DNA from 2 places in the Massilia timonae genome. Region 1 is predicted to be linked to the other one. Evidence: riboswitches for the same ligand, from Rfam matches in the RefSeq annotation. Region 1 holds a riboswitch; the other holds the start of a gene.
The links. Region 1 has a riboswitch for thiamine pyrophosphate ahead of LO55_RS14960 (TonB-dependent receptor). Riboswitches for the same ligand answer to the same signal wherever they lie in the genome.
Positions count from the first base shown of each region.

Region 1 (3,388 bases):
GCGCTCGATGATCTTCGCTCGTCTCACCCAACGCTGGCATGCGCTGCGCTACTGGCGCGAGCACCAGTCCCTGTCCCGCCTCAAGCTGGTGCGCCGCCTCGAAAACGCGCCCGCCGACGACCTGTTCCGCCAGGTGAGCGGCCGCGACTACCTGGCCCGCGGCATGAAAGTGCGCGAGCGCATGCGCTGCGTGCTGGCCCACTACCGCTTCGAAGAGGCCACCTTCAACAGCGCCTACCGGCACGCCGCGCACCACGGCGGCCTGGTCCTGTGGCAGCACCGGGGCGAGCAAGAGGGTGACGAAGGCAACTTCATCATGCGGCTCGAGCATGCGCCGCGCATCGACCCGCAAGGCGAGCTGACGCTGTCCCTGATCGTCGGCGGCACGGTGCTGCACCGCCTGTCCTGGACCTGGGTCGAGGGCGCGGTGGTGGGCGTCGACCTGCCGATCGTTCCTTTCGTCACCCGCAACGCCGGCCTGTGGCGCGATGCCGGGGGCGCCTTCGAGGCCTTCGAGCGCGTGTTCCCCAACAATTCGCCGAGCTTCTTCTGCTTTGCCGCCCTGCAGGGCGCGGCGCAGGCGCTCGGCTTCGACCGGGTGGTCGCGGTGCGCGGCAGCGCCCACGTGGCCTACGAGGCGGCGCAAGACAAGGCTTTCGAGAACGCCTACGACGGCTTCTGGCGCATCCTGGGCGGCGTTGAGCTGGACGCGCGCAGCTTCGTGGTCCCGCTGCCGTTCTACCTCAAGCCGCTGCAAGACATGCCATCGAAGCACCGCAAGCGCGCGGCGCAGCGGCGCGAACACTGGCGCGCCATCGGCGACGCGGCCCGCGCCGTGCTGTTGCGCCATATGGCGACGCCGGCCGTCAGCGAGCCCGCCGCGGCCGAGGCGCCGTCGACCGCGAAAGCCTGAGCGGCGCCGCTCGAACAGGTTGACAGATTCACCACGGCCGCGCGGGCCGTGATACACTCGCGATTCGCTAGGGGTCCTGGAACGCTGTTCCGGGTGAGAGATACCCTTCGTACCTGATCTGGATAATGCCAGCGAAGGAAAGCGCAAAGCAGCATCCCCATTCGTTTGCCCTTCCCCCACGTTGGCTCCGGCTTTGATAAAAGCGGCGCGCCACGCTGCGCGCGAAAAAGAGCAAACCATGACATTCACCTCGAAGCACACCATCCTCGCCTGCGCCATCGTGCAGGCGTTTTCCCTGTCGTCCCAGGCCGCCGCGCAGGAGGCTGCGCAGTCGGCCATATCGTCGGTCGTCGTCACCGGCAGCAAGTGGATCGCGCTCGATCGCGCCAGCGTCGGCGGCTTCTCCGACGTGCAGCTGCTCGATTCCCCGGCTTCGATCTCTTCGATCAGCCAGGGCCAGATGCAGGACCTGTCGATCCGCAGCGCCACCGACGCCGCGCGCTACGACGCCTCGATCGGCGACGCCTACAATGCGATCGGCTACGCCGAGCAGTTCTCGATCCGCGGCTTCGCGCTCGACAACGCCACCAGCTACCGCAAGGACATGATCGCGATCTCGGGCGACACGCAGATCCCGCTCGAGAACAAGGAACGCATCGAGGTCTTGCGCGGCCTGGCCGGCCTGCAGGCCGGCGTCGCGGCGCCGGGCGGGATGATCAACTTCGTCACCAAGCGCCCGACCAACGCCCCGCTGCGCCAGGCCACGGTGGAGGTGCGCGAGCGCGGCACCGTGTACGGCGCGGTCGACCTGGGCGGCCGCTTCGCGGACCGCCGCTTCGGCTATCGCATCAACGCCGCAGCCGAAGACCTGAAATCCTACGTGCGCGGCGCCGACGGCGAGCGCCAGTTCGTGTCGGCCGCCTTCGACTGGCAGATCACGCCGGACGCGCTGTTCCAGATCGACCTCGACCACCAGCACAAGTCGCAGGTCACGGCGCCGGGCTACCAGCTGATCCGCGACGAAGTCCTGCCGACCGGCGTCTCGCCCAAGACCCTGCTCAACGACCAGCCCTGGACCAGGCCGGTCGACACCGACAGCAGCAATCTGGGCCTGCGCTTCGAGTACCGCCTCAGCGACGCATGGAACGCCACAGTCAGCGCCAACAAGCACTGGTTCAAGCGCGACGACTTCACCGCCTTTCCCTACGGCTGCAGCAACGAGGGCGACGGCTACTATCCGGGCTACTGCTCGAATGGCGACTACGACGTGTACGACTTCCAGAGCACCGGCGAGCGCAAGACGCCGTGGGGCCTGCAGGCGATGCTGCAGGGCCGCTTCGCCACCGGCGCGGTGCGCCACTCCCTCACCATCGGCGGCTCGTATGCCGAGCGCCATGACAGCTTCGGCGAATACGTCTACGACTACGTCGGCTCCAGCAATATCTGGAACCCGACCGTCGTGCCGCCGGTGTCGGGCGACCGCGTGACCGGCCCCGTCATGGAACGCCGCGCTACCGAAGAGCGCTCGCTGTTCGTGCAGGACGTGCTGACCTTGTCGCCGCAATTGACCTTGCACGCCGGCGTGCGCTACGTGAAGCTCAAGCTCGACGCGCTGGAAGAAATCGAAGGCGGCTGGGTGCACACGAAGGATTCGTTCGCGTTGCCGAACGTGGCGTTGGTGTACGCGCCGGCGCGCGACTGGCGCGTATACGGCTCGATCAGCCATGGCCTGCAGTACGGCGGCATCGCGCCGATGGAAACCACCAACCAGAACACCGCCCTGCCGCCGAGCCGCTCGAAGCAGCTGGAATTCGGCGTCAAGCGCAACGTCAACGAGCAGCTGGCGCTGTCGGGCGCGCTGTTCGAGATCCGCCAGGGGCTGGAATACACGAACGCCGCCAACACCTTCGTGCGCGCCGGCGAGCAGACCCACCGCGGCGTCGAACTGTCGGCAATGGGCCGCGCCACCCAGAACCTGAACTACAGCCTGTCGCTGATGGCGCTCGACACCGACCAGAAGGACACGGGCGACGCGTCGACCGAAGGCAAGCGCGTGACCAATGTGCCGGAACTGCGCACCACCGCCTGGATCGAGTACGCGGTGCCGCAGGTGGCGGGGCTGAAGCTCGACGCCCAGTGGCAGTATTCGGGCAACAAGGTGTTCGATCCGGCCAACCGGGTGAAGGTGCCGGGCTACCACGTGGCGGGGTTCGGGGCGTCCTACCTGCTGCGCGCGGGTGGGCTGAACACGATTATCCGCGCGCGGGTCGATAATGCATTCGACAAGTTTTATTGGCGTGATGTGACGCAGTCGCTGGGTGGCTATCTGCTGCCGGGGGCGCCAAGGACGTTCAGGCTGTCGGCGCAGATCGACTTCTGATCTTGAAATGACCGCGATGTGCTCGCGCTCGCAACAGTGGGCGCGAGAGACATCGCTTTTTTATGCTCAGCATGACGGCTTCCTGTAGCAGCCGC
Region 1 covers NZ_JRYB01000001.1:3,462,412-3,465,799, reverse strand. The annotation lists gene LO55_RS14965 (DUF535 family protein) at 8-913, shown strand; TPP riboswitch at 973-1,070, shown strand; gene LO55_RS14960 (TonB-dependent receptor) at 1,152-3,293, shown strand.

Region 2 (3,388 bases), 2.8 Mb from region 1:
CGTGCTCGAACTCAAGCTGAAGGCCACCACCACCCGCGGACGTCGCGCCCATACCTGGCTGCACCCCGATTTCGGCATGGTCAGGGTCGTCATCAGCAAACCGAGCGGCCAGGTGGTCGCCTACGAGCCGATGATCGACCACCTGGTCGGCGAACGCCAGAAAATGCTCGGCGTCGACGACGAGGTGCGCGACAGCGCCTACATCGGCTACGGCAAGGGCGGCTTCTACTTCGATCAGCCGGGGCAGTACCGCGTGCGCGCGGCCTATGCGGCGCTCGACGGCTCGCAAGTGCTGTCCGACATCCTGACGATCCGGGTGCGCTACCCGGTCACGCGCGACGAAGACACGCTGGCCGACCTGTTCATGGGCGACGACCAGGGCGTGCTGCTCTACCTGCAGGGGTCGGACAACGTCTCGCTGCGCTCCGGCAATGACGCGTTCGACGAGGTGATCGACCGCTTCGGCGCGCACCCGCTGGCCACGTATGCGCGTATGGTCAAGGGCATCAATGCGGCGCGGGTATTCAAGACCGTCAACGCGGGCGAGGGCAGGCCCGTCACCGTGCGTCCGGCGCGGACCGAGGAAAGCATCGCCCTGCTATCGAGCGTGACCGCCGCCCACGTGCTCGACCCGGTGTCCGAAGACCAGGTGCTGTACAGCCTGTCCTGCGTCCAGGATGCAACGGGGGACGCACGGGGAGCGCAGGACAGCCTGAACCGGATGTCGATCCAGCCCGGCAAGAAGCCTGACGGGCAATGAAGCGCAAGGTTTTATTTGCCGTCATGCTGGCGCTGGGATCGTCCGGACAGGCGTGCTCCGAGCGCGGCCCGTCCGGCGCCCCGGCGCCGGCACTCAACGAGGAGAAGAAGGTCATGACATTACGCGTGAGGCTGGGCGAAGGCTTCCAGAACAATACCGTGAGCGTGCGGGTCGACGGCAAGCAGGTGTACCAGCGGTCCGGCGTCAGCACCGACTGGACGATCTCGCGTGCGGACGCGGTCGACGTCCACACCGCGGCCGACAGCGTGCAGCTCGAAGTGTCGGTCGACGGCGGGCCGCCGGTCGCGCAAGCCATCGCGCCGGCGCGCACGCCGTTCGTCGAGGTGCGTTCCGTGAACGGCGAGCTGCAGCTGCATGCGCTGGAACAGGAGCCGCCGATGCTGTGATAAAACCACATTCATTTTCCGCCCATCGAAAATCGATTGGGCTATAATCGGCTGGCTGTCCGGGCGCTCACGCGCCTCGACGGCAAACGCTAGGGGTCCTATGCGTCGCCACAACGGCGCGTGGGTGAGAAATACCCTCCGAACCTGATCTGGATAATGCCAGCGAAGGGAAGCAGCCGAATCGATGCAAGCGTGCGCACACCCGCGTCCGCCTTGCCTCACCCGGCACCTCCTTTGCTGGCTCCGCAAGCAAGGGAGCCACATGAACGCACCTCTGAAGTCATCCCGGATATTCGACGCCGCCACCGCCACGGTGGACCACGCGGCAATCAATCCGTTACCCAATTCGCGCAAGGTCTATATCGAAGGCAGCCGGCCCGACATCCGCGTGCCGATGCGCGAAATCAGCCAGTCGCCCACGCCCGACAGCTTCGGCGGCGAACCGAATCCGTCCCTGTTCGTCTATGACACCTCCGGCCCGTACACCGAGCCGGGCGCGGCGATCGACATCCGCAGCGGCCTGGCGCCCATGCGCCAGGCATGGATCGCCGAACGGGGCGACACCGAGCAGCTGGACGGACCCACCTCGCGCTACGGCCAGGCGCGGCTGAACGATCCGCAGCTTGCCGCGCTGCGCTTCAACCTGCAGCGCGCGCCGCGTCGGGCGAGGAGCGGCGCCAACGTCAGCCAGATGCACTACGCGCGCCAGGGCATCATCACCCCTGAGATGGAATTCATCGCGCTGCGCGAAAACATGCAGCGCAAGGAATACATCGCCTCGCTCGAAGCCTCGGGACCGATGGGTCAGCGGGTGGCGGCGCTGCTCGGCCGCCAGCATCCGGGCCAGTCCTTCGGCGCCAGCATCCCGCACGAGATCACGCCGGAATTCGTGCGCTCGGAAGTGGCGCGCGGCCGCGCCGTCATCCCCGCCAACATCAACCACCCGGAACTGGAGCCGATGATCATCGGCCGCAACTTCCTGGTGAAGGTCAACGCCAATATCGGCAACTCGGCCGTCACTTCGTCGATCGGCGAGGAAGTGGAAAAGATGACCTGGGCCATCCGCTGGGGCGCCGACACGGTGATGGACCTGTCGACTGGCAAGCACATCCACGAGACGCGCGAATGGATCCTGCGTAACAGCCCGGTGCCGATCGGCACGGTGCCGATCTACCAGGCGCTGGAAAAGGTCAACGGCAAGGCCGAGGAGCTGAGCTGGGAAATCTTCCGCGATACCCTGATCGAACAGGCCGAGCAGGGCGTCGATTACTTCACCATCCACGCCGGCGTGCTGCTGCGCTATGTGCCAATGACGGCCAACCGCCTGACGGGGATCGTCTCGCGCGGCGGCTCGATCATGGCCAAGTGGTGCCTGGCCCACCACCGCGAATCCTTCCTGTACACGCACTTCGAGGACATCTGCGACATCATGAAGGCGTATGACGTCTCGTTCAGCCTGGGCGACGGCCTGCGTCCCGGCTCGATCTACGACGCCAACGACGAAGCCCAGCTGGCCGAACTCAAGACGCTGGGCGAGCTGACCCAGATCGCCTGGAAGCACGACGTGCAGACCATCATCGAGGGCCCCGGCCACGTGCCGCTGCACCTGATCAAGGAAAACATGGACCTGCAGCTGGAGCAGTGCCACGAGGCGCCGTTCTACACGCTGGGACCGCTCACCACCGACATCGCGCCGGGCTACGACCACATTACTTCGGGCATCGGCGCCGCCAATATCGGCTGGTACGGCACCGCCATGCTGTGCTACGTGACGCCCAAGGAGCACCTGGGCCTGCCCGACAAGAACGACGTCAAGGACGGCATCATCACCTATAAAATCGCCGCGCACGCGGCCGACCTGGCCAAGGGCCATCCGGGCGCCCAGCTGCGCGACAACGCGCTGTCGAAAGCGCGCTTCGAGTTCCGCTGGGAAGACCAGTTTAATTTGGGGCTCGATCCGGACAAGGCGCGCGAATTCCACGACGAGACCCTGCCCAAGGATTCGGCCAAGGTGGCCCACTTCTGCTCGATGTGCGGTCCGCATTTCTGCTCGATGAAGATCACCCAAGAGGTGCGCGAATATGCCGCCGCTAAAGGCGTGCAGGGAGAGACGGCACTGGCCCACGGCATGCAGGAAAAGGCGATCGAGTTCGTGAAGAACGGCGCCCAGCTGTACCGGGAGGTGTGAATGACGCCGATCGAAGTCAACGGCGCGCCGTGC
Region 2 covers NZ_JRYB01000001.1:696,866-700,253, reverse strand. The annotation lists gene LO55_RS03120 (hypothetical protein) at 1-760, shown strand, start outside; gene LO55_RS03115 (hypothetical protein) at 757-1,167, shown strand; TPP riboswitch at 1,249-1,355, shown strand; gene thiC (phosphomethylpyrimidine synthase ThiC) at 1,430-3,355, shown strand; gene thiS (sulfur carrier protein ThiS) at 3,356-3,388, shown strand, end outside.
Region 2: another riboswitch for thiamine pyrophosphate. It lies ahead of thiC (phosphomethylpyrimidine synthase ThiC); the one in region 1 lies ahead of LO55_RS14960 (TonB-dependent receptor).